2 regions of the Latilactobacillus sp. genome follow, and region 1 is predicted to be linked to the other one. Evidence: predicted binding sites of a transcription regulator. Region 1 holds the regulator's gene; the other holds the start of a gene.
The links. The regulator LexA, encoded in region 1, represses DNA repair genes until DNA is damaged. The targets are predictions, from matches to a motif close to CNAACANNTGTTNG.
Positions count from the first base shown of each region.

Region 2: the regulator LexA is predicted to act here: its motif matches at 1,595-1,608, upstream of NDN60_RS02420 (YdbC family protein).

Region 1 is NZ_JAMQEX010000015.1:25,236-28,652, forward strand. It holds gene recJ (single-stranded-DNA-specific exonuclease RecJ) at 1-834, shown strand, start outside; gene NDN60_RS07865 (adenine phosphoribosyltransferase) at 858-1,376, shown strand; gene lexA (transcriptional repressor LexA) at 1,510-2,124, opposite strand; gene NDN60_RS07875 (DUF896 domain-containing protein) at 2,259-2,501, shown strand; gene NDN60_RS07880 (YneF family protein) at 2,582-2,812, shown strand; gene NDN60_RS07885 (ABC transporter ATP-binding protein) at 2,954-3,417, shown strand, end outside.
Region 2 is NZ_JAMQEX010000002.1:183,392-186,808, forward strand. It holds gene recN (DNA repair protein RecN) at 1-1,198, shown strand, start outside; gene NDN60_RS02415 (hypothetical protein) at 1,257-1,580, opposite strand; gene NDN60_RS02420 (YdbC family protein) at 1,703-1,927, shown strand; gene gmk (guanylate kinase) at 2,000-2,611, shown strand; gene rpoZ (DNA-directed RNA polymerase subunit omega) at 2,616-2,873, shown strand; gene coaBC (bifunctional phosphopantothenoylcysteine decarboxylase/phosphopantothenate--cysteine ligase CoaBC) at 2,962-3,417, shown strand, end outside.

The DNA of each region.
Region 1 (3,417 bases):
GCCGATGTCAAACAAATCGGTGCTGATCAGAAGCATTTGAAGATGATGGCGGTTGATCAACAACAACAATTAGCGGTTTTAGCTTTCAATAAAGGGGCTTTGATGCCCGATTTAACAGCCGCTGAAGATGTGAAATTAGTCGGGAGTTTGAGTGAGAATACTTGGCGTGGCCAGACGACGTTGCAATTAATGGTAAAAGACCTTGCTACAAGTGGGCAAGTCGTACTTGATCAACGTAGCAATCGTCTGACGAAGCAATTATTCCAATCAACAGGCGACTACGTCTTTTTCAATGATAAAATGCGCGAGCAACTGCAGTCTTATTTACCGGCAGGGAGTCAGGCGCTGTTAGCTACCGATGAACAAGTTGCTACTAGCCAAGAGCTAATTGTAGTTGATGAACCAGCTGATTTAACTGCTTTTGAACAATTTTATCAACAACAACAGGCCGCTAAATTAAGCTTGATTTTTTATGCCAAACACTCTGCTTACTTAGAAGGAATGCCGACAAAACAACAGTTTGCGACCTTCTTAGTCTACTTACGCAAGCACCCAAACATTGAAAAAGCGCGGTTAGCAGAATTAGCAACGTATTTAAAATTACAATTACCGTTAATGATTTTTATGTTGCAGGTGTTTTTTGACCTCGGATTTGTTAGAATAGAACGTGGTCTGATTACGGCCGAGTTACAACCTGAAAAGCATGCACTGGAAAGTGCACCAAGTTATCAAAAACGATTAGCTAAAATTGAAATGGAAAAACAGCTTGTTTATTCAACCTTTACCGAGGTGAAAGACTGGCTAGCAACTCTCCCAGCAGTAGCAAATCGCTAAAAGAGTTAAGGAGCGAATTATATATGTCAATCAACTTTAAAGATTATGTCGCAAGTGTTCCGGATTTTCCGGAAGCTGGCGTTACTTTTCGTGATATCTCACCTTTGATGTCCGATGGTGAAGCATACGCAGCAGCAACGGATAAAATTGTTGAATACGCCAAGAATAAAGGTGTTGAAATGGTCGTTGGCCCTGAAGCCCGGGGCTTTATCGTTGGCTGCCCGGTTGCTTACAAATTAGGTGTCGGGTTTGCACCTGCTCGTAAGAAGGGCAAGTTGCCACGCGAAACAGTTTCAGCTAGCTATGGTTTAGAATATGGTAAATCAACATTATATATGCATAAAGACGCGGTTAAACCAGGCCAAAAAGTCTTAGTAACAGATGACTTATTAGCAACCGGTGGCACAATTGCCGCAACAATCAAAATGGTTGAAGAACTAGGTGGCATCGTTGTTGGGACAGCCTTCTTCATCGAATTGAAGGACTTAAACGGCCGCGAAAAGATTAAGGACTATGATATTTTTAAATTAATGGAATACTAATAAAGAAGTGCGCCATCAACAGGTTGCTTTTGAACATTTGACTGATATAGCAAAGTGCAGAAAGTAGTTGATGAAAGCACGTTAAAGAGAAACAGACAAAAAAAGAAGTTCGCCTAAGCGAACTTCTTTTTTATTACATGCGATCTCGGTAAAGGCCAACGACCTTCCCTAGAATGCTGACTTCATTTAAAATGATTGGTTCAAACGTATCGTTTTCTGGTTGGAGACGATAGTGATCTGCTTCTTTGAAGAACCGTTTGCAGGTTGCTTCATCTTCGGCAGTCATCGCAATGACAATATCGCCATTATCGGCGGTTGATTGCTTGCGAATGATAACTTCGTCGCCATCTAAGATACCGGCATTAATCATACTTTCACCACGAATTGTTAGCATGAACAAATCTTGTTCGGTTTGCAAACTAGGTGGAAGCGGGAAGTAATCAGTTGCTTCTTCAACTGCTAAGATAGGCACACCGGCAGTAACCACCCCTAATACTGGTATTTTCTGGGGTGTCGCCCCAATTGCCGTTAGGCCAGCGGGCGTTAACTCGATCGCCCGTGGCTTAGTGGGATCCTTTTGTAATAAGCCCTTCTTCTCAAGTCGGGCTAAATGGCCATGGACAGTAGAAGTGGACGATAAATTAACGGCTTCGCAAATCTCGCGGACCGTTGGTGGGTAACCTTTGTCTTGAACACGTTCGTGAATAAAACGTAAGACCTCTAATTGTTTGGATTCAGTTTTAGTCATAAGCGCACCTCATTCGTTCTATTAAGCATATAGTAGCATATTTATAGGTGAATTTCAAACAAGTGTTCGTATTTTTTGACATTTTGAGCATTTTAGTCCAAAATAGGATAAAAGTTTAAAGTTGGAGGCCGATGATGGCAATGGATCAAAAACGACTCGATCGTATCAACGAATTAGCACATAAAGCAAAAGCAGAAGGGTTAACACCCGAAGAAACAATGGAACGTCAAGAACTACGGGACGCTTATTTGAAGGATTTCCGTTCTAGTTTCCGTTCACAAGTTGAGATGCTACAAGTTTATGATAAAGAAGGTAAGGAAGTCACACCTGAAAAAGTGAAGGACATCCAACGTGAAAAGGGTTTACGTGACGATTAATCTAGGAATTCCGCTTTCTTTTTAGTGCAATAATGTGTAGAATATTTAAGTGAACTGAATGAGGAAGGGGTGCATAAGATATGAATATTGGAATAGGCGTATTAATTTTTGTCATTGGGGCATTATTAGGTGCAGTTGCTGGCTTTTTCGGCGCACGTGCTTACATGAAGAAATATTTCGAAGAAAATCCACCAGTTAATGAAGATATGTTGAAAGCTATGATGATGCAAATGGGGCAAAAACCATCTGAAAAGAAATTAAACCAGATGATGAGCTCAATGAAAGCACAACAAAAACGTAGCAAAAAATAAACATGACTTAATTAAAGAGGCGTTTCGTACAAAAACTTATTTTTGTATGGAACCCTCTTTTTATTGGAAGAGAAATAATTGTCCCACTGAACTAAGATTGCTATAATGAGGATTATCTAATTTTGAAGACGGAGATATTTTATGGGTATATTTAAGAAATTAGGCTGGTATTTTAAACAAGAATATCGCCGCTATATATTAGGGGTTGTTTTTTTAGTCCTAGTTGCAATTGTGCAAATCGTGCCACCAAAAGTGATTGGGACGTTAATTGATTTAATGGCTGCCCGAAAGTTGAAGGCATCGGTCTTATTAATGTGGATTGGGGTCTTATTAGCAGCCACGATTTTACAATATCTCTTTCGCTATGGTTGGCGGACTCGTATCTGGGGTGGCGCAGCCAAGTTAGAACGGACATTGCGGAGTCGTTTGTTCTGGCATTTTATGAAGATGGACACAACTTTCTTCCAGAAGCACCGCACTGGCGATTTGATGGCCCATGCTACCAATGATTTAACCGCGATTCAACAAGTGGCAGGCGCCGGTATTTTAACGTTTGCGGATTCGATTATTACAGGTGGGACAACGATCGTCGCGATGATTATTTT
Region 2 (3,417 bases), on a different contig from region 1:
CCGGCAAACGGAAAAAGCATTGAAGAAGAAGCAACAAAATGAGCAGGAATGGGCCCAACGCCTTGATATGCTTAAATTTCAAACTAATGAAATTGACGCAGCGCAATTACAACCAGATGAAGAAAGTAAGTTAATCGAAGAACGCGCGAAACTCAGCAACTTCCAACGAATTAATCAGGCCTTGCAAGCTAGTCGCGCCATTTTATCTGGTGAAGAAGGCAACGCGCTAGATCAAATCGCGATTGCGATGAATCAGATGCAAGAAATTGCGGAATTAGATCCTGAATTCAAAAGAATTGCTGATAATCTACAAACAGGCTATTACACACTGCAAGACAGCGGTAGTGATATTAGTCGGGAAGTCGATAATCTTGAATGGGACGAAGCACGCTTGGATGAAATTGAACAGCGCTTAGAAACAATCAATAATCTCGAACATAAATATGGCGATTCAATTCCTGAAATCTTAGCTTATGGGGCGCAAATTACCAAAGAATTGCAAGCAATGCAGGCCACCGAAGCCAATGCAAGCGAATTAGAGCAACAATTTGAACAACAACAAGCCCAATTGCTGGAAGAAGCAGCCGTTCTTTCTGAGAAACGCCAAGCTGCTGCTCAACAGTTGGAAAAGGCTGTTCACCAACAACTCAAAGCGCTCTACATGGCTAAAACGGTTTTCAAAGTTGAATTTGCCATGGTTGATAATCAGCAATTTATGCGCAGCGGTCGGGATAAAGTTGAATTTTATATTCAACCTAATCCGGGTGAGAAGCTACGGCCGCTTGCCAAGACTGCTTCTGGTGGGGAATTATCCCGATTGATGTTGGCGCTTAAAACGATTTTCTCAGAATCACAAGGCGTTACCAGCATTATTTTCGATGAAGTTGATACTGGGGTCAGTGGGCGTGTTGCACAGGCAATCGCCAATAAAATTAGCGAAATTGCCCAACATTCACAAGTCCTCTGTATTACGCATTTGCCACAAGTAGCGGCGATGAGTGATCATCAATACCAAATTCAAAAACAAATTAAACAAAACCGCACAGAAACATCAATCCAAAAGGTAACCGGTAAAAAACGCGTTGCTGAACTGGCTCGTATGTTGGCGGGGACAGAAGTGACGGAATTAACGCTAGAACACGCCCAAGAATTAGTGGACCTCGCAGAAACTGCTAAAGCACAGATTAGACAAGCTTAATAAAGAAGGGGTTAGGACTTGTTGTCCTAACCCCTTCTTTAACGGTCATCGTCTATTGTTAGTTATTTTTTGAGATGTAGCGGATTTGATTTAAAGTAACGATTTTATAAAGATTAGAGTGATTTTCTTTTAACAAGTAAGTTTGTTCGTCGAGTTGCTTAATCAAGCGCCCATTGACTTGTTCGATGTGCTCGGCCACGTTAAATTGGATAGCCAAACGGTAATGGCGATCAAAAGCTTGCATCATATAAAGTTGAATTTGGCTAGGTTGCATCTGGGGTTGTTTGATTAATTCTTGGGCATCATCGAGTTCGAAAAAGCGTTGATACCGTTTCACCAATTCATGACTAAAGCCGACTACTGCTGATTGTTTGATTTCCATAACGTGTTGTCCTCCGAACATTTGTTTGTATTTCTATTATACGAACAAACGTTCTAATCTGCAAGCGCAAATTTAAATTTTTTTCGTGTATAATAGATTAAACGATGAGAAAGGGTGATTTTATGAGTGATATCAACTACAAAATAATGGCTGAAATTGGGGTCATTAGTGAAGATAAGGCGGGCTGGAAGAAAGAATTGAACTTAATTGCTTGGAATGGTCGCGCACCTAAGTTTGATTTACGGGACTGGGCACCCGATCATGCGAAGATGGGCAAGGGCATCACGCTCACCAATGAGGAAGTTGCACAATTGCAAACAATATTAAATGAGATGAACCTAAAGTAGACTTGTAATTGGCAGTCATCTAGTGATAAAATAGAACTTAACTATTTTATAAAAGAAGAGGGAATTACGTAGATGTCCAATCGAGGAATGTTGATCGTTTTATCTGGCCCATCAGGGGTTGGTAAAGGAACTGTCCGTCAAGCAATGCTAGAAGATGAATTTCGTGATTTTCACTATTCAGTTTCGATGACGACTAGAAAGCCAAGACCAGGCGAACAAGATGGTGTTGACTACTATTTTGTGAGCAAAGAAGAATTCGAGCAAGAAATTGCAAATGATGGTATGCTAGAGTATGCACAGTATGTTGATAATTATTACGGCACACCGATGAAGTATGTCAATCAAACCTTAGAATCAGGCCGCGATGTCTTATTAGAAATCGAAGTCCAAGGTGCGATGCAGGTTCGTGAGAAGTGTCCAGATGGCGTGTTTATCTTTTTAACACCGCCTGATTTATTGGAATTACGTAATCGAATCCAAAAACGTGGCACTGACGATCAAGCAACGATTGATAAGCGCATGCAAAAAGCAGCCGATGAAATTCGGATGATGGAAAATTATGATTACGCTGTTGTCAATGATGAAATTCCAAACGCCGTTCAACGGATTGAAAAGATTATTGAGAGTGAACACTTACGAGTACCACGTGTGATTGATCAATATAAGAAAATGATAGGGGAATAATAAAATGATTGTATATCCTTCAATTGATAAGTTACTAGAAAATGTTAACTCACGCTATTCATTAGCCGTTTTAGCAAGCAAGCGAGCACATCAAATCGAAGCTGGCGATTTGAAAATGTTATCAGAATACAAATCACCTAAAACCGTAGGGATGGCAATGGAAGAAATTGCTGCTGGCAATGTAACCATTGATCCTGATTCATTGATGCTTGAAAAAGATGCTGAAAAAATGGATAAGCTTTCTCAAAAAGATGGCGAATAAGAATAATTAGCGAACCGCATTTTTAGTTTATTCATCGTGGGATGTCTAAATTAAGAGGCGGTTTTTTTATTTAAAGGAGGTTTTTAAAATGGTGAGTTTAGAAAACAAACACGTTACGGTTTACGTAACCGGTGGGATTGCGGTGTACAAGGTCGCTAGTTTAGTGCGTCAGTTGATTAAAAATGGGGCAATTGTCCGCGTGGCAATGACGCAGGCTGCCACCGAATTTGTGACACCATTGACCTTTGCGACATTAACGCGGCAAGAAGTGCTAACTGATTTAATGACGATGAATCACCCAGAACAAGTCGCCCACATTCACTTAGCTGACTGGACCGAATTGGCAATTGTTGCACCTGCGACGGCCAATATTGTTGGCAAATTAGCGAACGGCATTGCAGATGATTTCGCGACCACGGCACTTTTGGCAACTACGGCGCCTAAATTATTGGTGCCCGCTATGAATGAACATATGTGGTTAAATCCTGCAACACAACGCAATTTAACACAATTAAAAGCAGATGGGATTGCGATTGTGCAACCC